DNA from 4 places in the Nocardioides sp. NPDC057577 genome. Region 4 is predicted to be linked to each of the others. Evidence: riboswitches for the same ligand, from Rfam matches in the RefSeq annotation. Region 4 holds a riboswitch; each other region holds the start of a gene.

Region 1 (4,098 bases), on a different contig from region 4:
CGAGGAGGGTGTGGAGGTGACCTCCTCGCTGGCCGGCCGGGTGGCGCGGCCGCGGCTGCCGGTCGGCGAGGTGCGGATCGGGGGGTTCGGCGGGGTCGAGGGCCTGAGGGGGGCCCTCGACCACTTCGACGCGGTCGTCGACGCGACGCATCCGTTCGCGCGCGGGATGTCGGCCAACGCGGCGGCCGCCTGCGCGCAGACCGGGCATCCGTTGCTCCGGCTGGAGCGGCCCGGCTGGCCGGCGGACCCGTCCTGGGCCTACGTCGACACCCACGACCAGGCGGCCACGCTCGCCGCCGACCTCGGGAAGCGTCCGTTCATCACGGTCGGACGCCAGGAGCTCGCCAGGTTCGTCCCGGCACTCGCCGGACACCAGGCCCTCGCCCGCGTGGTCGACCGGCCCGACCTCGACCTCCCCGAAGCCTGGACCCTGCTGACCAGCCGTGGTCCCTACGAGATCGAGGGCGAGCTCGCGCTGATGCGCGAGCACGACACCGACGTACTCATCACCAAGGACTCCGGCGGCACCTTCACCTGGCCGAAGATGGCCGCCGCGGCCGAGCTCGGGGTGAGCGTCGTGGTCGTCCGCCGCCCAGCCGGCGAGGACGGCGTCCGCACGGTCGACGACGTCGCCGAGGCGGTCTCCTGGGTGCGGAGCCTCGGATGACACACCGCGTCGTCGTCGGGATGTCGGTGACCGACGTCGACCGGCGCGAGGACCTGCTCGCCTGGGCCGGCGAGCACGAGGCGAGCCTTGCGTTTCTGCAGATGGGCGACCCCTCGCTCTCCCGCGAGCTGACCCGCCTGGCCGACGAGGGCGCCGAGACCATCGCCCTGGCCGGCATCAGCCTCGGCCCGCTCGCCCCTGGCCACTCCTGGCTGCGCCGGATCGCCGCCCACTGGTGGCGCGAGCGCACCGGCACCCGCCCCGAACTGCAGATCGCGACCCGCCTGGCCACCACGCGCGACGAGCTCGCCGAGGCGCTGACCGACTCGCTGGCCGAGACCCGGCCGATCACCGGCACCGAGCCCGGGCTCACCTCGCCCGCCTGGGAGCGGGTCCCCGACCACGTACGCCAGGTGCTGATCTGCCGCGGCCCGCGCTGCACCGCGAAGGGCTCGGAGGAGACCGCCAGGGCCGTGATCCTGGGGGCGATGGAGGCCGGTCTCGGCGACGACGACCTGCTGATCACCCACACCGGCTGCCAGTTCCCGTGCAACCAGGCGCCGGTGCTCAGCGTCCAGCCCGACGACGTCTGGTACGGCAACGTGGAAGCGGCCGCCGCCCGGGTGATCGTGCGTGATCACCTGGCCGACGGCCGCCCCGTGGAGACCTACCGCCTCCCCCGCTGAGCCGCTCAGAGGCTGGCGGCGAGGGCCTTTCGCTCCGCGACAGCGCGCTCTGCCGCGTAGAGACGAATGACCAGGCCGGTCAGCGCCACCCCGAGCACGCCCCACATCGTGGCGAGCGTGATCAGCGAGGCGCGGCGGAAGAACCACAGCGTGTCGGCCGGGAAGTCCCCGACCTCGTTGACCGTCGTGAACAGCTGCCCGGCGACGACCATGACGACCAGGTAGGCCGCGATCGCGCCGACCACGGCGAGGTAGGTGCCGAACCGCCCGCGCAGCCGCACGGCGGCGTACGTCACGACCACCGCCGCCACGACCGAGAGGGCCTGGAAGGCGAAGTAGACCGCGGTGCGTACGCCGATGGTGTCTCCGCTGCCCACCGCCGGTGGGGTCGCCGGATATTTGAGGAACGGCACCAGGGCGACCGCGACGAACCCGATCAGGGTGACGAGCGCCGTCGACTGCCCTGGCGTGAGCCGTCCGAGGCGACCGAGCGTCGCCGCGGCGACCAGCCCGAGGATGCCCCCGAGCGCGACGCCGACGGCCAGGGTGCCGGTCAGCAGCCCCCAGGTGCTCTGGTTGGTGCGGGAGACCTCGGCGGCCTCCTCGCCACCCTCGCCACCCTCATCGCCTTCGGCGGCGTGCGAGTGTGAGTGCCCGTCGCCGCCCTCCTCCAGCGCGATGGCAGCGCCGACCTGCGGCTCACCGACGGAGTACGCCACCAGGAAGGTGGCGACTCCGGCGAGGAGTCCAGCTAGCAGGCCGCGTACGAGAAATGCACGCGGGCTCATCAGTGGCAGGGGTAGCCGAGCAGGTGACGACCGTCGTGGACCCACTCGTGGATGAGCGTGCCGGACGGGATCGAGACCGCGCCCTGGTCGGCGCTGATGAAGAAGAGCACCAGCAGACCGAGCAGGCCGAAGAAGAGCGCCCAGGGGGCCAGCTCACGAAGCGAGATAGTGGGCAGATCGACGCCGGCGACGGGCGCCACAGCAGGCTGCGACATATGTCCTCCTCAGGGATGAATGCGTCCCTGTTCGTTGGGGTTGGACGGACAATCGGGTCTGACTCCACCGCCGAAGCGATGTCACAGTAGCGCGACTGTGCCGGAGTTCCACCGGCTTCCTCATGTCCGTTGCCAGCACTATAGCGGGATCTCAGCGGAGCCACTCGTTACCGGTGAGACTGCTCAGCTCGCTGATGTCGAGCTCGGGCTCGATCCCGGACTCGGGCGCGAGCCCGAAGTGCTCGACCGAGCGGCGGACCCACTCGGCGGCGTCGATGTTGAGCGGACCGGAGACCCACATCGCGTACGGCAGGTTCACGAACCGCTGCTCCTTGACCGCGGTCAGGTCGCGCGAGGCCGGGTGGGCCTGGAGGACCTTGACCTTCTCCTCGTAGGACTGGCCCGGATAGTCCACGAAGTAGATGACGTCGGGGTCGGCGGCGGCGAGACGCTCCCAGCCGACCTCGGTCCAGGTGTCCTCCACGTCGGCGGTCGCGTTGGTCACCCCAGCGGTGTCGAAGATGGCCTGCGGAGCGCCGAAGGAGCCGGAGGTGAAGATCGCGTCGGAGCCGGAGTCGAAGAGGAACGCCGTCGGCGCCTTCGCAGGGCTAGGCGCGCTCTCCAGGGCCTCGCGGCGCTCGTCGATGCCGGCCGCGACCTTCTTCGCCTCCGAGCCGTGGCCGGTCAGCTCACCGATGTTGAGAAGGTCGGTACGCAGCGCCGTCCAGGCCCCCATCGTGCCGCGGTCGCCGTCCTCCTGCCGGCAGGACTCACTGAGCAGGTAGGTCTCGATGCCGTGCTCCTCCACGGTCTCGGGCACCAGGTTGCGCGACTCGCTGAAGCCGTAGTTCCAGCCCGCGAACATCAGCTGCGGCTCGAGCGCCAGGACGGTCTCCAGGGTCGGCTGTTCGTCGCCGACGACCTTCAGCTCCCCGACCCGGTCCTTCGGGTAGGCCAGCTCGAGCAGCTCCTGGTCCCGGGCGATGCCGGTGACCGCGACGAGGTTCTCCCGGGCGCCGACGGCCAGGGCGATGGAGATGATCCCGCCGTCGTACGCGTAGAGCTCGGTGACCGGCTCGTCGACGGTCACCTTCTCGCCACAGTTCTCGACGGTGATCGCGCCGTCGTTCTCGTGGGCCGCGGTGCCGACGCTGGTCTTCTCCGCCGCACCGCAGGAGGTGAGGATCGTCGAGCCGAGTGCCAGCGCGGCCAGGCAGGCGAGGCCGCCGCGACGTACGGGGATGGTCGGGCGAGAGGTCATGCCGAGTGGTCCTTCCGGGAGTGGATGAGCAGATGGGGCTGGTCCAGGTGCGGGTGGGGCACCTGGACGGAGCCGACGCCGAAGTGGAGATCGACGCGGATGGTGTCGAGCACCTCGGCCGGCGGCCCGTGGGCGACGACGGTCGCCGGGCCGCTGTCGGGATCGCTGCCCCGCGGCCGGCCGAGAACCGCCAGCTGGTCGAAGGAACGCAGCGCCAGGTCGAGGTCGTGGATCGTCGTGACCAGGGTCTCGGCCCGGTCGGCGACGGTCCGCAGCAGCCGCAGCTGCCAGGCGACGTCGAGGTGGTTCGTCGGCTCGTCCAGGAGCATCACCGGGCTTTCCTGGGCGAGGCCGCGAGCGAGCACCGCCCGGCGCCGCTCGCCTCCGGAGAGGCGGTCGCATGGGTCGTCGATACGGTCGGCCAGGCCGACGGCATCGAGCGCGGCCCGGACGATCTCGCGCTCCTGCCGTCCGCCTCGCG
Region 2 (6,857 bases), on a different contig from region 4:
GCGCGCGCCATCGGCGGCACCAGGTGGTCGATGATCGTGGCGTGCGCACGGCGCTTCGCCTGGGCACCCTCGCCGGGGTCGTTGACCAGGAACGGGTAGATCAGCGGCATGTTGCCGATGGCCGCGTCCGGGCCGCAGGACGCCGAGAGCGCGGCGTTCTTGCCGGGCAGCCACTCCATCGAGCCGTGCTTGCCGAGATGGACGACGGCGTCGGCGCGGAAGCCGTTCTCCAGCCAGCGGTAGGCGCCCAGATAGTGGTGCGACGGGGGAAGGTCCGGGTCGTGGTAGATCGCCACCGGGTTCTCGCCGAACCCGCGCGGCGGCTGGATCAGGATGACGATGTTGCCGGCCTGGAGGGTGGCCAGGACGAGCTCGCCGTCGTCGTTGACGAACAGGTTGCCCGGCGTCGGACCCCAGGTCTCGACCATCTGTTCGCGCAGGTCAGCGGGGAGATCCTTGGTCCACTCGTCGTAGTCTGCCTTCGAGATCCGGACGTGGGCGTCGGTCAGCTGCGCGTTGGTCAGCCACTCCTCGTCCTGACCGCCCGCGGCGATCAGCGCGTGGATCAGCGCATCGCCGGCAGCGGTGTCGTCAACCCCGTCGAGGAGGCGTACGACCTCGTTGTCGGTGCCCAGGTCATAGCCCTCCTCGCGGAGGCGACGGAGCATCCGGATCGCGGAGACCGGGGTGTCGAGGCCGACCGCGTTGCCGATGCGGGCGTGCTTGGTCGGGTAGGCGGAGAGGACGAGCGCGAGGCGCTTCTCGCCGTTGGGGGTGTGTCGCAGCCGGGCATGGTTGACCGCGATCCTGGCCACTCGGGCCGTGCGCTCGGGGTCGGCGACGTAGTGGGGGAGACCCTGCTCGTCGAGCTCCTTGAACGAGAACGGCGCGGTGATGATCCGCCCGTCGAACTCGGGGATCGCGATCTGGTTGGCCGAGTCGAGGGGCGTGACGCCGTCGTCGGAGGCCTCCCACTCCGCGCGCGAGCTGGTCAGGCACAGGCCCTGGAGCACCGGGATGTCGAGCGCCGCCATCCGCTCCACGTCCCAGGCCTCGTCCTCGCCACCGGCGCTCGCCGAGGCGGGGACCGAGCCGCCGGCCGCGAGCACGGTCACGATCAGCGCGTCCAGGGTGCCGAGCGCCTCGTAGAGGTCGTCGGGGGCAGAACGGAGCGAGCCCGCGAAGACGGGTACGCCGGTGGCCGCTCCGGTCGCGTCGATGGCATCGGCCAGCGCGTGCGCGAACGCGGTGTTCCCGCTGGTCTCGTGGGCGCGGTAGTAGAGCACCCCGATCCGCGCCTTCTCGCTGGTCGAGCCGCCGGAGCCGCTAGGCGGAGGCGTGTCGAGACCAACACGTTCAGCGAACCCCCATGCGGGCACCTCCGCCGGCGGCTCGAACCCGAACCCGGTCAGCAGCACCGTGTCGGAGAGGAACGCGTGCAGCTGGGCGAGGTTCCCCGGTCCGCCCTCGGCGAGATAGCGGTGTGCCTCCGCGGCGACACCCATCGGGACCGTGGAGTGCTCCATCAGCTCGGCGCTCGGCTGCTGCTCGCCGCCGAGGACGACCACCGGGGTGCCGCGCTCCTTGACGGCCCTCAGCCCGTCCCACAGGTCCGTCGGCGAGCCGAGGAGCCGGAAGACCACCAGGTCGACGCCGGCCACGACGGCCTCGAGGTCGGTCGCCCGCGACGGGTTCGCCCAGGCGTAGTCGGCGCCGCTGGCACGGGCCGAGAGCAGGTCGGTGTCCGAGGTGGACAGAAGGGCGATGCGTACGCGTGCAGGGTCGGCCATGCCGGGTCCTCCTAGGGGTTCTCGCCCCGTCGATCGGTCGGATAGCCCGCGGCCAGTGTCTGGCTGTGTCACGCCCGATCCTGGGAGTGACATCACAGTGGCGGAACCGCCCCGGACTCTCACCGGGTTCCTGCGCCACGAGCGTGCTCGCAGCCTACCTCCTGGGCTGCTGCGTCCTCGGGCCGGTAGCGTCGGTGGCGGAAGTTCGTTCGCGGAGAACAGTGAGCATGTCTTCGACTGATCCGCCCGGGTCGGTGATCGGGGCCTGGACGTGCCGCACGACGCCGGCCGGGTCCAGGAGAAGGGAGACCCTCTTGAGCCGGTCAGCGCCGCCGGCACGGAAGACCGGCAGCCGGTAGGCGCCTGCGGCAACCCCGTCGGCGTCCGAGGCGAGGTCGTACGGCAGGTCGGCATGTTCCGCGAACGCGGCCAGCTGGTCGGGGCGCTGGGTGCTCACCCCGACCACGCGGGCGCCGAGCGTCGTGAAGTCGGAGTAGTGCTCGGCGTAGGTCTGGCACTCCAGCGTGCAGCCCCGGGTCCCGGGGATATCGCCCCAGCCCGGGGGGTAGCCGTGGCTCTTCGGCGCATAGGCACCGGGGAAGAAGAAGGCGACGGTCCAGGTGTCCTCGCCGGTCATGTGGAGGCGGGTGTCGCGGTGCGAGGTGATCTCGACGTCCGGCGGCGTCGTGCCCAGCAGGTCCTCGAGGCGGCGCTCCTCGTCCGGTCCGGCGGTCGCGGTCAGGGTGCCGTCGCCCATGACGTACCGCGTTCCCCACTCCTGGAGAGCGACCAGGACGGGCAGTAGCCCGCGGCCGCGCCCGGTCAGCTGGTAGTCGTAGCGCAGCGGGCGGTCGGTGTAGGCGTGCTTGGCGAGGACGCCGTCGGCGACGAGCGAGTTGAGCCGCTCTGTGAGCGCGCGGCGGCTGAGCCCGAGCTCACGGACCAGGCCGTCGAACCGGGTCACCCCGGCGGCGCACTCGCGCACGATCAGCAGGCTCTGCCAGTCGCCGATGACGCCGAGCGCCTGCGCGATCCCGCAGTCGGCGTCGGTGAGGTCATCGCGGCGCATCGGCGTCTCCTTGGTCGGTCGGGCAATTCGGGTGGCGGCCTCGACGCATACATGGTTGCATATAGTTCCAATTTGGAACTCACCCGGAAGGGCTCGGATGGAAGAGGTACGCCGCGTGGCGCGGTCATTCTGGCTTTACTGGTCCGCCGGCACCTTGAGCGGCGTAGGGACCGCGGTCACTGCCGTCGCATTGCCGCTGACCGCGGTGACGGTGCTGGGGGCGAGCGCGTTCGAGATGGGGCTGCTCGCGGCGGCCGGGTATCTCTCCTGGATCCTCATCGGCCTGCCCGCGGGCGCGATCGTGCAGCGACTCCCGTTGCGCCGCGTACAGGTCCTCGCGGATCTCGCGCGCGCCGCCGCGATCCTCAGTGTTCCGTTGGTGTGGTGGGCAGGTGGCCTCACGCTGGTTCAGCTGCTGGTCGTCGCACTCGCGGTCAACTTCGCCGAGGTGCTCTTCTTCGCCGCGAATACGACGTTCCTGCCGAGCGTGGTCCCGAAAGAGCAGCTGACCAGCCGGAACAGCCTCATCTCCGGCACTCACGCCGCGACCCAGCTGGGTGGGCCGTCGCTCGGCGGTGTGCTTGTCCAGGTGATCGGCGCCGTCCCCGCGCTGTTCGTCGATGCCCTCTCGTACCTCGGCTCGGCGATCCTGCTGCAACGGCTTCCCGAGCGTCGTCAGCCCCAGGGCGACACCTCGGAGTCGATCGCATCGATGGTGGCCGAGGGCTGGCGGTTCGTGACCCGGCACCCGGTGATGGCGCCGGCCACGTGGTGGGCCTGTGTGGTCAACTTCGTATGCGGGGTTCAGCTCGCGTTGTTCGCCTACTACCTGGTCCACGAGCTCGACACCCCGCCCGGTCTCGTCGGCATCCTGCTCGCCTCCGAGGGCATCGGCTCGCTGGTCTTCGCCGCGATCACACCCTGGCTGGTTCGTCGATTCGGCTCTGCCAGGGTGCTGATGTTCGAGGGCCTGCTCGGTGCGATCGGGGCAGCGGTGATCCCGCTCGGCAGCGGCTGGGTCGGCTGGGTCTGCTTCGCTGCCGGAAACCTGCTCTTCGCCGGCAGCGTCGTGCCAGGCAGCGTGGTCACCCGGACCTACCGGCAGGTCGCCAGCCCGCCGGAGCTGCTCTCACGCGTGATGGCGACCGTGCGGTTCGTGTCGTGGGGAGTCATTCCGGTCGGCAGCCTCGTGGCCGGCCTGAGCGCGGAGCTGATCGGTCCCCGTCTCACGCTCCTCGGATCCGCTGCGGTGCTCCTGCTCGGACCAGTCGTCCTCTGGAAGAGCCCGATCCGGACGCTGCGCAACCTCGAGGACTTCGAGGAACCGGGAGCGAAGGTCGGCCTGTCCGCCGCTGACAGGTGAGGCCCTATCTGCTCTGCTCGGACACCAGCCAGGCCTCGCGGGTGATCTCGTACTCGACCTCGCCGTCGGCGTGCCCGGCGAGCGGTTCCTCGAAGGACTCGTGGAAGGCGCGTACGAAGCTCATCCCGACCGACACCATAGTCGCGCGCGAGGCGTCGTTGACGGCCATCGTCTGCGCGATCACCCGGTCGACGCCGAGGTCCTCGAACCCGTGACGGAGCAGCTCGAGCGAGCCTTCCTTCGCGTAGCCCTTGCGCCAGTGGCGCTGCGGAAGCCGGTAGCCCAGCTCGGCGGCATCGGTGCGCGGCGGGCTGTCGGGCGGCTCGAACATGTAGAGCCCGACGGCCTCACCGGCCGAATGACCGATCCACTTGCCCTGCCCCTCCGTCTCCTTCGCCACTCGGATCCACCGGTGCATCCGCTCCTCGGTCTCCGCAGGCGTGAGCGCGCGGGTGAACAGGTGGCGCAGCACCACCGGGTCCGAGTTGAGCTCGACCAGGAACGGCAGGTGCTCTTCGCTCAGCGGGACCAGCTCGAGCCGTTCGGTGTGCAGGATCGCCTGGGGCATGAGCGAGAGGCTAACCAGGAGGTACGCCGCCGGCACCTGGTTTCTGGTTCAGACCGAGGTGGCGCAGCGCCCGTCGGGCGGCGTGGTAGCCGCACATGCCGTGGACGCCCGGCGCCGGCGGCGTCGCCGCGGAGCACAGGAACATCCCCGGGATGCCGGTTTCGTAGGTGGCGAGGGTGGGGCGGATGACGAGCTGGCGCAGCGTGTTGGCGCCGCTGCCGATGTCACCGCCGACGTAGTTGAGGTTGTACGCGGCATAGTCGGCCGGCGTGGTGACGTGGGTGTCGACGATCTGCGAACGGAAGCCGGGGGCGAAACGCTCGATCTGGGCCAGGACCGCGTCGGTCGCATCGCCCCCGTAGGCGTGCGGGACCTGGGCGTAGGCCCAGACCGGGTTGAGGCCGTCGGCCGAGCGCGACGGGTCGGCGACGTACTGCTGCCCCACCAGCACGAACGGTCGCTCCGGCATCCGGCCGGCAGCGATCGCCTGCTCGCTCGATGCCACCTCCGCGATCGTCCCGCCGAGGTGCACGGTGCCCGCGCGCCCGACCTGCGGGTCGCGCCAGGGGATCCCGCCGCGTACTGCCAGGTCGAGCTTGTACGCCGCGGGTCCGAGCTGCCACCGCCGCATGGCCCGTCGTGGGCGCTGCGGCAGAGCGTCCCCGACGATGTCGGCGAAGCCGCCGGGGCTGGTGTCGAAGAGGGTGACGTCCGCCTCGGGCAGGTCGGCGCGGCTGCGGACCGTGACCCCTGTGACGACGGTGCCGCCCAGCTCTTCGAGGAGCCTCGCCATGGCGAGGGTGATCGAGTGCGAGCCGCCCTCGGCGACCGGCCACCCGTGCCGGTGCCCGCTGACCACGAGCATCGTGCCCACCGCCGAGGTGCCGGGCCGGTCGAGTGGCTGGAACGCGTGCGCGGCGCAGCCCGCGAAGAGCGCCCTCGCCTTCTCCTCCCGGAACGCTCGCGCGAGCACGGTCGCCGGCGGGGCGGCCCGGATCCCGAAGCCGGCCATCCGGAGCGGCCTCCTCGGCAGGCGAAGCAGCGGAGCGAGAATCTGGTCGGTGATCGAGTCGAAGTCGCGTACGACGGGGCCGAAAACCTGCTCCCAGCGCCGCCCGTCGGCGCCGACCCCGGCAGCCGTCGTCTCGACCGAACGGTGCAGCAGCGCGGCCTCGCCCTCATCGAGCGGATGGGCGAGCTCGATCTCGGGAAAGCGCCAGGTCAGGCCGTACCTCTCCAGCTTCAGCTCGCGGAAGAGCGGCGAGGCCACCCCGAGCGGGTGGATCGCCGAGCAGATGTCGTGGCGCAGCCCGGGCAGGGTCAGCTCGGCGGTGCGCGTACCGCCGCCGATGGTCTCCGCGGCCTCGAGGACAGTCACCCTCACTCCCCGCTGCGCGAGCACGATCGCAGCCGCCAGGCCGTTGGGTCCGGCGCCTACGACGGTCGCGGTGCGGGTCACGTCGACAAACTATTCGTTCAGGACCCGGTTGGCGACGGCAAAGGCGGTGTTGGCCGCCGGTACCCCGACGTAGATCGAGGTCTGCAGGAGCACCTCGATGATCTCCTCGCGGGTCAGCCCGTTGGTGAGCGCGGCGCGGAGGTGGAACTCGAGCTCCTCGAAGTGGCGCCCGGCGACCAGGGCGGTGAGCACGCCGATCGAGCGGTCCCGGCGGGCCAGGCCGGGGCGGGTCCAGATCGTGCCCCAGGCGTAGCGCGTGATCAGGTCCTGGTAGTCGCGGTTGACGTCGGTGATCGCGGCGGTGGCTCTGTCGACGTGGTCGTCGCCGAGCACCTGACGGCGTACGTTCATCCCGGCCGCGTAGGCCGGGTCCGAGGCCCGCACGTGGGAGGTGATCAGGGTGGCGACGGCGTGCGGCGCCTCGGCGGGGGCGAGGTGGCCGACGGCATCCAGGCTGACGAGCCGCCCGTTGCGCACCCCGACGGCGATCTCCTCGAGCGAGGCAGGCGGGGTCGGGGCGTCGTCGACTCCCGCGATCGCCAGGACCGGCGCAGCGATCTCGGCGAGCCGGCCGCGGACGTCGTACGCCGCCAGCGCCTCGCAGACCA
Region 3 (4,558 bases), on a different contig from region 4:
TGATCATCCTCAACGCGGTGGTCCTCGGCGTGGAGACGATGGTCCCCGAACATCTCGCCCACGAGCTGGCGCTGCTCGACAGCGTGCTCCTCGGGGTCTTCGTCGTCGAGCTGGTGCTGCGGCTGGTGGCGTACGGCCCCAGGTTCTTCCTCGACCCGTGGAACATCTTCGACACCGTGATCGTCGCGATCGCGCTGGTGCCCGCGACCGGACCGATGTCGGTGCTGCGGGCGCTGCGGATCCTGCGCGTGCTGCGCCTGGTCAACTCGGTCCCGTCCATGCGTCGCGTCGTCGACGGCCTGATCAAAGCGGTGCCGGGGATGGGCGCGGTCGCTGGGCTGCTGGGGCTGATGATGTACGTCGCGGTGGTCATCTCGACCAACCTCTACGGCTCGATCGCTCCGGAGTACTTCGGCGACCTCGGCACCAGTGCGTTCACGCTGTTCCAGACCATGACCGGGGAGGCCTGGCCCGACATCGCCCGCGAGGTGATGGCCGAGGACCCCTCCGCCTGGATCTTCTTCGTCGTCTTCATCCTGGTGATGACCTTCGCGGTCCTCAATCTCTTCCTCGCCGTGGTCGTCTCCGGCATGGAGAGCGTCGAGACTCTCGCCGAGCACGAGGAGGAGTCCGACGCCGAGATGATGGCCATCCTCACCTCGTTGCGCGAGGACCTCACCGCCGTACGCGAGGAGCTGGCCGCGACCCGGGCCGAGCTGCGGTCGGAGTCAGCTGCCCGGTGAGGTGATCTCCTGCAGGACCACGTTGCGGGGGCCGGCGGCAGTGCCCCTGACCACCCGCAGGAAGTAGGGCTGGTCGGGGTTGTGGTTGGGGTCGAAGGACCAGTTCCCGCGGGGGCTGACGATGGTGCCGACCGACCCGAGGGAGTCGGCGACCTCATTGCGGTTGACGTCGTCGGAGAGGCCGAGCGCCTTGTCGAGCGCGGCCGCGGCGTCGTAGGCCTGCACCGAGTAGACCGTCGGGGTGGCGTCGTACGCCTTGCGGTAGTCCTTCACGAAGGCGTCGTTCATCAGCGAGTCCATCGTGTCGCTGTAGTGCAGCGCGGTCCGCACGCCGGATGCCGCGCCGCCCAGCGCGGACAGCACGTCGCCCTCGGTGAGGAACCCCGGGCCGTAGAGCCGGATGCGCTTGGCCAGACCCGACTCGCGGTACTGCGTCACGAACGCCTCCGCCTCCTTCCCGGCATAGGCGGCGAAGATCGCGTCCGCGCCCGACTCCTTCACCTTGTCGAAGAGACCCGACCACTCCTCGGTCACCCCCGCCGGGGTGTAGCTCTGACCCGCCACGGTGCTGCCGGACGCCTCGAGGGCGATCATGAAGCTGTCGGAGAACTCATGACCGGTCGCGTCGTCGGAGCCGATGACGTACGCCGAGCCCCGGTCGGTCCCCTGGGCGACCGCCTTCCCGAGCGCGCTGCCCAGGTCCGTGTTGGTCGAGGACGTACGCCACAGGTAGTCGGACCCGTCGGCGAACCCGTCGGCACCGGCGCCGGTCACGATCAGCGGCGTCTCGCTGTTGATCGCCACGTCCTTGGCCGCCAGCGCCGTCTCCGAGCTCACCACCCCGACGACCGCCTGGACCTCGTCGTCCTGGATCAGCCTGGTCACCGCGGCGACGCCGATCTCGGTCCGGTCGCCCTCGTCGGCCTCGACGACGTCGATCAGCCGGCCGCCCAGCTTCCCGCCGTGCTGGTCGAGGTAGAGGTCGAAGCCCCGGGACATGTCGGTGCCGATCGACTTGTGGACGCCGGAGGTCGGCACCACCAGACCGATCGAGACCTTCGACTCCGAGGTCGTGGCGCAGGCCGTCAGGCTGAGTGCGAGCGCCGAGATGGGCGCGAGAACGAGCAGCTGCCGATGAACCGAGCCTGTCACGGGGGACTCCATCTGTGGGGTGGCGCCGGGAGGTTCCGAGTAGGCGAACCCTGGCACAACCGGCGGCCGGAGGGCGAGCAATTCGGTGCCGTGTCCGCAAGTGGGTAGTCTCGCCCTGCCAGTCGTACTCCATGCCTGATGGGGTCAGGGAACCCGGTGAAAGTCCGGGACTGACGCGCAGCGGTGAGGATGACGGGCGGGGCACGCACTCCTTCCGAGGAGGGCAGTCACTGGAGCCTGGCTCCGGGAAGGCGCTCCGCTCCGATCGATTCCGAGTCCGAAGACCTGCTGGCTCTGGCGGCATCCGCCGCCAGGTCACCACGTGCCCCGCGCAAGGGCACATGACGCAGAGCAGGTGTCCTGATGTCGCGAGTCCGAACCGACCGGTGCCCCGGAGTCGGTCGTCCGTGGGCGGCCGAGGACGGCCTGCTGGTGCGGCTGCGGCTGATCGGCGGGTCCGTCTCCTCCGCCGCGCTGCTCTCGCTGATCTCCGTGGCGGAGACCTACGGCGACGGACGGATCCATCTCACCGGCCGCGCCAACCTGCAGGTGCGCGGCCTGCCCTCCGTCGACGGCGCGCTCCCGGGTGAGGTGCTCACCGCGCTGAAGGCGACCGGTCTGGTGCCGGCGCAGACCCATGAGCTCGTACGCAACGTGATGGTCTCCCCGCAGACCGGGCTCGCCGGGGGACGGGCCGACCTGCGCGGCGTCGCGGCGTCGCTGGACAGGCTGCTGTGCGCCTCGCCCCGTCTGGCCGCGCTGCCGGGGCGGTTCCTCTTCGTGCTCGACGACGGCCGCGGCGACCTGGTCTCACGGGAGTGCGACCTGGGCGTGGTGGCGCTCTCCGCGGCTGAGGGTCAGCTCCGGGTCGGTGACTCGTGGGGGCCGGTCGTGCCGCTCGCCGAGGCCGCCTACCGGTTGGTCTCGCTCGCTGCCCGCTTCCTGGACGTACGCGGCGAGGGGCCGTCCGCGCCCTGGCATGTCGCCGAGCTCGACGCACCGATGGTCGAGCCGGTCGCAGCCGACGCCCGGGTGCCGGCGCCGGCCACGGAGCTCGGGTTCGGTGAGGTGCCCGGCGGCGAGCACGTCGGCTTTGCCGAGGGGACCCTGGACCGGGCGGCGGTCACGGCGCTGGCCGAGCGGGCGCCGGCTCTCGTGGTGACGCCGTGGCGCGGCGTACTCGTGCCCTCGCCGCAGGTCCGTCCGACCCGGCGCTACGACTACATCGACCAGGGTCCGGCGATCTACGTCGACTCCTTCGCGACCATCCGGCGCGAGGCCGACCTCTCCGCGGTCCCGGCCGACGCCGAGCGGCTCGCGGTGCGGATGATCCACGGCAGCGGGCAGGTCGACCTCGCCGCCGACCTGGTCATCCACCCCGGCCTGGTGAAGGCCGCGCGGAGTGCCCTGGAGGCCGGGGCGCCGATCCTGTGCGACGCGACGATGGTCGCGACCGGGGTCACGCGCAGCCGGCTCCCGCGTGCCAACGAGGTGCTCTGCATGCTCGGTGACGACCGGGTCCCGGAGCTGGCCCGGATGTGGGGGACGACCCGCACCGCCGCCGCGCTGTCCCTGTGGGAGCCCTACCTCGAGGGTGCGGTGGTCGCCATCGGCAACGCCCCGACGGCGCTCTTCCATCTGCTCGAGATGATCCTCGACGGCGGCCCGCGGCCGGCCGCGATCGTCGGCTGTCCGGTCGGCTTCATCGGCGCGGCCGAGTCCAAGGAGGCGCTCGCCTCGTTCGCCGCCGATCACGGGATCGACATCCCCTTCGTCACCGTCCGGGGTCGTCGTGGCGGCTCCGCGATGACCTCCTCCGCCCTCAACGCACTCGCCCAGGAGCAGGAATGAGCACTCCGATCCGTGGGAGCTTCACCGTCGTCGGGATCGGCCCGGGCGACCCCGAGCTGATCACCCTCAAGGCCGCCCGGCTGATCGGCGCGGCACCTGTGGTCGCCTACCACGCCGGGGTGCGCAAGCAGTCGCACGCCCGCCGGATCGCGTCCTCGCTGATCCCGGCGGAGGCGATCGAGGAGGAGCTGCGCTACCCGGTCACCACCGGGACCACCTCGCACCCGGGCGGCTATGTCGGGGCGATGGCCGAGTTCTACGAGTCCTGCGCGGTCCGACTCTCCGCTCACCTCGACGCCGGCCGCGACGTCGTCCTGCTCGCCGAGGGCGACCCGCTCTTCTACGGCTCCTCGATGTATCTCCACGACCGGTTCAAGGAGGTCTACGAGACCTCCGTCGTGCCGGGCGTGCCCGCCTTCGCAGCAGCCACCGCCGCGGTCTCCACCCCGCTGGTGCGCCAGACCGACGTGCTCACGGTCCTGCCGGGAACGCTGCCCGAGCCCGAGCTCGCCCGTCGGCTGGCCGACACCGAGGCGGCGATCATCATGAAGCTCGGCCGGACCTTCCCCGCGGTCCGTTCCGCGCTCGCGGCTGCCGGGCGGCTCGAGGGTGCCTGGTACGTCGAGCGTGCCTCGCAGCCCGAGGAGCGCTGGCTTCCGGTGGCCGACGTCGACCCGTCCTCCGTGCCGTACTTCTCCCTCATCGTGGTGACCGGCGACTCCGCCCCGACCCCGACTCCCGTCGGTCGAGCCTCCGCTCCCGTCGGTCGAGCCGCGAGCGCCAGCGAGCGTGTCGAGACCAACACGGTCACC
Region 4 (6,857 bases):
GAGGTGACGATCCGGCGGGCCTACGGCAACTGGACCAAGTCCGAGCTCAAGGGCTGGATCGAGGAGCTGCACGATGCCGCGATCAGGCCGATGCAGCAGTTCGACCTGACCGCGCACAAGAACGCCTCCGACATGGCGCTCGCGATCGACGCCGTCGAGCTGCTGCACGCGGCGATCCCGGACGCGTTCGCGCTGGTCTCCTCCGACTCCGACTTCACGCCGCTGGTGCACTACCTGCGGGAGAAGGGGCGCGCGGTCTACGGCTACGGCAGGGAGAAGACGCCGGCGCCGTTCAAGAGCGCCTGCACCCGGTTCACCGTGGTGGAGAAGCTCGGCGGCTCCGAGGAGGAGACCGACGCCGACGCCGAGGCCGGCGCCACGCCTGCCCGCAAGCCGTCCTCGGCGACCTCGGGGCAGCTGCTGAAGCGCAACGCCCGGCTGATCCAGCTGCTGCGCAACTCCATCGCCGCGGCCGCCGACGACGACGGCTGGGCCCTGGTCGGAACGGTCGTCTCACGCATCCGCAACCAGTCCTCCGAGGACCCGCGCAACTACGGATACGCCACCTGGACCAAGCTGATCAAGGCGATCGACCTCTTCGAGCTCAAGGACGAGGGCACCTCGGCGATCGCGGTCAGCGACAAGCGCACCAAGAAGTGACGTATGTCTAGCGGGTCTCCGCGACGGAGGCGGGGCGGGCGCATCTGATGCCCTTGGGCACCGACCCGTTGAGGTGCTTCAGCGCGGCCTTGAATTCGCGGCAGCGCTCGGTGTCCTCCTCCTTGTTGCGCGGGTAGCCGATCGCCGCGTTGACCGCGCCCATGTCGAGAGCGTCGGCTAGCGGGTTGATGTCACGGGCGACGGTCCAGTACCACCGCGAGATCGGCGCGCTGTAGTCCAGCGACCGGGCGAGCTCGGGGCGGCGGCGCAGGTCGATGTCGAAGTAGGTGCCGGCATCGGAGTAGTTGGCCTCGCCGGTCAGCTGGATGTAGCCGCGGCCGGCGTACTTCCGCTTGTCGTGGGGGCCCTTGGCGTCGTGGTGGAAGGAGCTCTCGTTGGCGAGGGTGGTCAGATAGGCGGCCTGGCGGTAGGCGGTGGTGATGTCGGCGTCGGCCATGGCGCGGTTGAGGCTCGGAAGACCGGTCTCGACGGTCCGTCGGTCGCCGACCTTCTCGCCGAACATGGCGACCAGATCGGCGTACGTGACCGATGTCCGCGCCGGTGCCGCACCAGCGCTCGGGGATACGGGGACAGCGAGAAGGGTGGCCGAGATCGACGCTGCGACAAGGCCGAGAATCCTGTGGCGCATGGGGACAGAGTGACTGCTCATCGGCGATCCCGCAAGCGGCCCCTGCCAGGCATAAGATGTTGCCACTCAATCAACACACGCCGTGGTGGGGGAAGCCGGTCGAATCCCGGCGCTGACCCGCAACCGTAGGCCCGAGCACCGAGTGTGCTGGGCGAGCCGGAGCACCTGCCGACGGACGCGTACTGACCTGACGCTGTCGTGGAAAGCAGCGGGTCGGCCCTGGGCCTTCCCGACGAACAGCGCGGAAGGAACCATGAAGAAGACCGTCCTCGGTGGCATCGCCGCCGCCCTCGCCCTCACCTCGCTCGCCGGCTGTGGCGAGAAAGCCATCGAGGAGGGGGAGAAGTCCGCCTACGACGCCAAGGTGTCGACCTCGGTGGCCGACTGGCTCGTGGCCCAGGCGCCGGAGGGTGTTGCCCACAACGCGCAGTACGGCACCGACGACTTCGGGCTCAGCGCCGACATCGGGATCGCGCTGGCAGAGGTCGGCGGCTACGACGAGGAGCTCTCCACGATCGCCTCGGCCGTGATGGCGAACAAGAAGGCCTACACCTCGCCCGGGTTCGGCACCGTCACCTCGGCCGGGGCCACCGCGAAGGCGCTGGTCCTCCAGCAGAACGTGGACGCCACCGACCCCGGTCTGCTGAAGCAGCTCGAGGGCACCGTCGCCGCCAACGGCCGCATCGCCGACGAGCTCGACCCCAAGAACAAGGAGGCGGCCGACTACTCCAACACCATCGGACAGTCGTACGCCGTGTGGGCGCTGAACAACGCCGAGAGCAAGAAGGCCGCGGCCGCGACGGGGTTCCTGGCCGGGCAGCAGTGCGAGGAGGGGTGGTTCCGGGTCACTTTCGCTGCCGACCCCACCGCCGCCGACCAGACCTGCGACGCCGACCCGAAGGCCGTCCCGGACGCCGATGCCACCGCGTTCGCGCTGATCGCCCTGTCCGGTGTGGCCTCCCCCGAGGCGGAGAAGGCCGTCGAGTCAGGCGTGGAGTGGCTCAAGGAGACCCAGGCGAAGGACGGCTCGTTCAAGGCCGCCACCGGCAACGTCGCCAACTCCAACACCACCGGCCTGGCCGGGTGGGCGTTCGGGCGCGCCGGTGAGACCGAGGCCGCGGAGAAGGCGGCGACCTGGGTCGCCGACCACGTCGTGACCTGCGGCGACGACGCCGGCGCGGTGGCCTACGACGATGCCGCGCTGACCGAGGGCAACACCAAGGGGCTGACCAAGGAGTCCGAGGGGATGTATCGCCTCGCGGCCGCCCAGGCGCTGCCGTCGCTGGTCTTCCTGCCCAAGGACGCGACCGCGAAGAGCTCGTGCTGATCCTGCGGTCCTCGTTGGTGGCCCTGGCGATCCTTGCCGGGGCCACCGCACCCGTCCTCACGCCCGTCTCCGCATCCGCTGCCGCTGTCGCTGTCGCTGTCGCTGTCGCCGAGGGGTGCGACGGCGTCACCGTCGTCGTCGAGCCCAACGCGCTGGGCGGCGGCCCCGAGGTGACCTGTGTCCAGCCCGAGGAGGGCGACACCGGCGCCGACCTCTTCGAGAAGGCCGGACATCCGCTCACCTATGTGACCTCGATGCCCAGCGTCGTATGTCGCGTCGATGAGCGACCGAAAACCGCCGGTTGCGCCCAGATGCCGCCTGCCGACGCGTACTGGTCGCTGTGGATCACCGACGAATCGGGGGCCTGGAGCTACGCCTCCAGAAATGTTACCGAAATCAGCGTGACCTCCGGGCAGGGTGTTGCGTTCACGTGGATAGACGACGATGTCGTTACCGCTCCGGCGACGGATCTTGGGGATGCTGTGGGGGCGCCCTCAAGCCCGTCGCCGGAGTTATTTCCGGAGGAATCGACAGATTCGGCCTCCGAGGCCGAGCATCTGCCCGCCTGGATCGCGCCCGCGGGGATCCTCGCGCTCTTCACCGTCGCCGGAGTCGTGTGGTGGCGACGACGATGAGCGACCTCTTCCGTGAGGCTGCGGTCGCGCGCCTGCCCCGTGATCTGCACCCCGTCGCCTGGTGGGTGTGGGCGATCGGCATGGCTGCGTACGCCTCCTTCACCACCAATCCGTTGCTGCTCCTGCTCGTGGTGGGGGTCGTGTCGGTCGTGGTCGCCGCGCGCCGCGGTGAGCAGCCGTGGGCGAAGGCGTTCCGGCTCTACGTCGGCCTCGCGGTGTTCATCGTCGTGACCCGGGTGCTCTTCCGGGTGCTTCTCGGCGCCGTGCCGGGTCACGTGCTCATCGACTTTCCCGAGATCCCCCTCCCGGAGTGGGTGCTGGGGATCCGGCTGCTCGGGCCGCTCACCCGGGAAGCGCTGCTGGCCGGGCTCTACGACGGGATGCGGCTGGGTGTCATCGTGATCTGCGTCGGCGCGGCCAACGCGCTGGCGAACCCGAAGCGGCTGCTGCGCTCGCTTCCGCCGGCGCTCTACGAGGTCGGCACCGCTGTCGTGGTCGCCGTGACGGTGCTGCCGCAGCTGGCCGAGTCGGTGCAGCGGGTGCGTGCCGCGCAACGGCTGCGTGCCGGTGCGACCGGGAAGGTCAAGCGGCTGCGGCGCTTCCTGGTGCCGGTGCTCGAGGACGCCCTGGAGCGGTCGATGGCGCTGGCGGCGGGGATGGACACGCGCGGCTACGGGCGTACGGCCGGCGTCCCGGTCGCCACCCGGCGGATCACCTCGGTGCTCATGCTCGTCTCGCTCGTCGGGCTCTGCGCCGGTGTCTACGCGGTGCTGGACGGCACCACGCCCGGGTGGCTGGCCGTCACCATGCTGAGCCTGGGCGTCGGCACCGCGGCCGCAGGGCTGGCGCTCGCGGGCCGCCGGGTGACGCGGACCGTCTACCGGCCCGACCGATGGCGCTGGCCGGAGGTCGTGGTGGCAGCGAGCGGGATCGTGGTCGGCGCCGTGGGCTGGTGGATCGCCCGTGATCAGGTCCCGGTCGCCTTTCCAGGAGTGAGTACCGTGCCGCCCGTCACGCTGAGCGCCATGCTGGGTGTGCTCGTCGGGCTGGTCCCGGCCGTCGCCGCCCCGCCACCGGCATCGTCGCGCGTTCACGAGGAGGCAGTCGCATGATCGACCTGCGAGGCATCACGTTCACCCCGCCGGACTCCTCCGAGCACGTGCTCAAGGACGTCGACCTCACCATCGAGGAGGGCGAGCTGCTGCTCGTCTCCGGTCCGACCGGCTCGGGGAAGTCGACGCTGCTCGGTGTGCTCGCCGGCCTGGTGCCGCGCTTCTCCGGTGGCGTGCTCGACGGTGACGTCCGGCTGGACGGGGCCTCGATCGTCCACAGCCCGCCGCGCGAGCGCGCCGGGATCATCGGCTACGTCGGCCAGGACCCGGTGGCCGGGTTCGTCACCGACACGGTCGAGGAGGAGCTCGCCTACGGGATGGAGCAGCTCGGCCTCGCGCCGGCGACCATGCGGCGCCGGGTGGAGGAGACCCTCGACCTGCTCGGCATCGCCGAGCTCCGGCAGCGGTCGCTGCGGGAGCTCTCGGGAGGGCAGCAGCAGCGCGTCGCGATCGGCTCGGTGCTCACCACCCACCCGCGCGTCGTCGTGCTCGACGAGCCGACCTCCGCCCTCGACCCCACCGCCGCCGAGGACGTGCTCGCCACCATCACCCGGCTGGTGCACGACCTTGGCACCTCCGTCGTGCTCGCCGAGCACCGCCTCGAGCGGGTCGTACCCTTCGCCGACCGCATCGCACTCCTCGTCGGCGACGGCTCCGTCGCCGTCGGCGACCCTGCCGAGATCCTGGAGACCTCGCCCATCGTGCCGCCGCTCGTCGAGCTCGGCCGCGAGCTCGGCTGGTCGCCGCTGCCGCTGACCGTGCGGGACGCCAAGCGGAAGGCGAGAGGTGTGGCGCTTGCTGACCGTGTCGGACTCGACACGCCCCCACCGCCCAGCGGCTCCGGCGGCTCGACCAGCGCACTCACCGTCACCCGAGGACGTAGGCCGGTCCTGCACGACGTCTCGATCGAGCTGCCCGCGGGGCGGGTGACGGCGCTGATGGGACGCAACGGGTCGGGCAAGTCGACGCTGCTGTGGACGCTGCAGGGGACCCAGAAACGGCTGGCCGGGTCGGTCGCCGTGGCCGGCAAGGATCCGGCGGCCCTCGACCCGGAACGGCGGCGCGCCCTCGTCGGGCTGCTGCCGCAGACCGCGGCCGATCTGCTCTACCTGGAGACGGTGGCCGAGGAGTGCGACGCCGGTGGCCCACGGACCCGGGAGATCCTGGACAGCCTCGTCCCGGGCATCCCCGACGACCAGCACCCGCGCGACCTCTCCGAGGGTCAGCGCCTGGCGCTGGCACTGTCGCTGATCCTCAGCGCCGACCCGCCGGTCGTGCTCCTCGACGAGCCCACCCGCGGCCTCGACTACACCGCCAAGCAGGCCCTCTCGGAGATCCTTCGCGACCTCACCGGAGCCGGAAAGACGGTCCTGGTGGCGACCCACGACGTCGAGTTCGTCGCCGAGGCCGCTGACGACGTGGTGGTGCTCGCCGACGGCGAGGTGGTCTCCGCCGGTGACGTACGCACCGTCACGGCCGAGTCGCCCGCGTTCGCGCCGCAGGTGAGCAAGGTCTTCGGCCCGGGCCGGCTGACCGTACGCGAGATCGTCGAGGCGGTGGGCGAGGGATGATCAGGTTCTCGCCCCGCACGGCGGTCCTGCTCGCGATCATCTCCGTCGCCGGGCTGATGATGTTCGGGTGGCCGCTGCTGCTCCACGGCTACGACCGGGTGCAGCCGCCGTTCATCTTCCTGGCGCTGCTGCCGCTGATGCTGGTGGTGCTGCTGAGCGAGCTCTCCACGGGCGGGATCGACACCCGGATGATCGCGGTCCTCGGCGTGCTCAGCGCGATCGAGGCCGTCCTGCGCGCCATCTCCGCCGGCACCGGTGGGGTGGAGCTGGTCTTCTTCATGCTCATCCTCGGCGGCCGGGTCTTCGGTCCGGCCTTCGGGTTCGTCCTCGGCTGCACCAGCCTGTTTGTCGCCGCGCTCGTGACCGCCGGCGTCGGACCGTGGCTGCCCTACCAGATGATCGGCGCCGCCTGGGTGGCGATGGGGGCCGGGCTCCTGCCGCGGGCGAGCGGCCGCCGGGAGATCGGGTTGCTGGCGGCGTACGGGGTCTTCGCCTCCTACGCCTACGGGCTCCTCCTCAACCTGCAGGGCTGGCCGCTGCTCACCGGCGTCACGGTGCCCGGCGCGAGCGGCAACCTCTCCTACGAGCCGGGTGCAGAGTTCAGCGAGAACCTGGCGACCTTCCTGCGCTACACCCTGGTGACCTCGACCAGCAGCTGGGACACCGTGCGCGCGATCACCACCGCGGTCGCCATCGCCCTGCTCGGGCCCGCCGTGCTCGCCACCCTGCGCCGCGTCGCCCGTCGGGCCACGGTCACCGGGGTCGTCCGCTCGACAGGCTCGACCACCGGGTAGGTCAGACGCGCTGGTGCTCGGCGACCCGTGCGAGAAAGGCGAGCAGCAGCTGGTGGACCCGGTCGGGCTGCTCCATCTGTACGAAGTGGGTGCCCTCGAGCTCGACGTA

The links. A riboswitch is a leader RNA that binds a small molecule or an ion and turns the genes downstream of it on or off. The one in region 4 is predicted to bind cobalamin.
Region 1: it holds a riboswitch for cobalamin, as region 4 does, so the genes downstream of both, ACFU7D_RS28820 (CbtB-domain containing protein) here and ACFU7D_RS21405 (prenyltransferase/squalene oxidase repeat-containing protein) in region 4, are expected to answer to the same signal.
Region 2: it holds a riboswitch for cobalamin, as region 4 does, so the genes downstream of both, cobN (cobaltochelatase subunit CobN) here and ACFU7D_RS21405 (prenyltransferase/squalene oxidase repeat-containing protein) in region 4, are expected to answer to the same signal.
Region 3: it holds a riboswitch for cobalamin, as region 4 does, so the genes downstream of both, ACFU7D_RS28655 (nitrite reductase) here and ACFU7D_RS21405 (prenyltransferase/squalene oxidase repeat-containing protein) in region 4, are expected to answer to the same signal.

The regions. Positions count from the first base shown of each region.
Region 1 covers NZ_JBHVGB010000281.1:206-4,303, forward strand. The annotation lists gene ACFU7D_RS28805 (cobalt-precorrin-6A reductase) at 1-667, shown strand, start outside; gene ACFU7D_RS28810 (ferredoxin) at 664-1,353, shown strand; gene ACFU7D_RS28815 (CbtA family protein) at 1,359-2,141, opposite strand; gene ACFU7D_RS28820 (CbtB-domain containing protein) at 2,141-2,356, opposite strand; cobalamin riboswitch at 2,390-2,524, opposite strand; gene ACFU7D_RS28825 (ABC transporter substrate-binding protein) at 2,508-3,617, opposite strand; partial or broken gene ACFU7D_RS28830 (ATP-binding cassette domain-containing protein) at 3,614-4,098, opposite strand, start outside.
Region 2 covers NZ_JBHVGB010000100.1:4,204-11,060, forward strand. The annotation lists gene cobN (cobaltochelatase subunit CobN) at 1-1,790, opposite strand, end outside; cobalamin riboswitch at 1,823-1,967, opposite strand; gene ACFU7D_RS18705 (winged helix-turn-helix transcriptional regulator) at 1,945-2,859, opposite strand; gene ACFU7D_RS18710 (MFS transporter) at 2,975-4,222, shown strand; gene ACFU7D_RS18715 (GNAT family N-acetyltransferase) at 4,227-4,790, opposite strand; gene ACFU7D_RS18720 (phytoene desaturase family protein) at 4,801-6,249, opposite strand; gene ACFU7D_RS18725 (alpha/beta fold hydrolase) at 6,259-6,857, opposite strand, start outside.
Region 3 covers NZ_JBHVGB010000273.1:281-4,838, forward strand. The annotation lists gene ACFU7D_RS28645 (ion transporter) at 1-743, shown strand, start outside; gene ACFU7D_RS28650 (ABC transporter substrate-binding protein) at 729-1,895, opposite strand; cobalamin riboswitch at 1,998-2,203, shown strand; partial or broken gene ACFU7D_RS28655 (nitrite reductase) at 2,259-2,447, shown strand; gene ACFU7D_RS28660 (precorrin-8X methylmutase) at 3,078-3,746, shown strand; partial or broken gene ACFU7D_RS28665 (precorrin-2 C(20)-methyltransferase) at 3,743-4,558, shown strand, end outside.
Region 4 covers NZ_JBHVGB010000129.1:10,525-17,381, reverse strand. The annotation lists gene ACFU7D_RS21415 (NYN domain-containing protein) at 1-660, shown strand, start outside; gene ACFU7D_RS21410 (hypothetical protein) at 668-1,309, opposite strand; cobalamin riboswitch at 1,353-1,497, shown strand; gene ACFU7D_RS21405 (prenyltransferase/squalene oxidase repeat-containing protein) at 1,563-2,636, shown strand; gene ACFU7D_RS21400 (hypothetical protein) at 2,630-3,271, shown strand; gene ACFU7D_RS21395 (CbiQ family ECF transporter T component) at 3,268-4,383, shown strand; gene ACFU7D_RS21390 (ABC transporter ATP-binding protein) at 4,380-5,954, shown strand; gene ACFU7D_RS21385 (ECF transporter S component) at 5,951-6,748, shown strand; gene ACFU7D_RS21380 (alpha/beta fold hydrolase) at 6,750-6,857, opposite strand, start outside.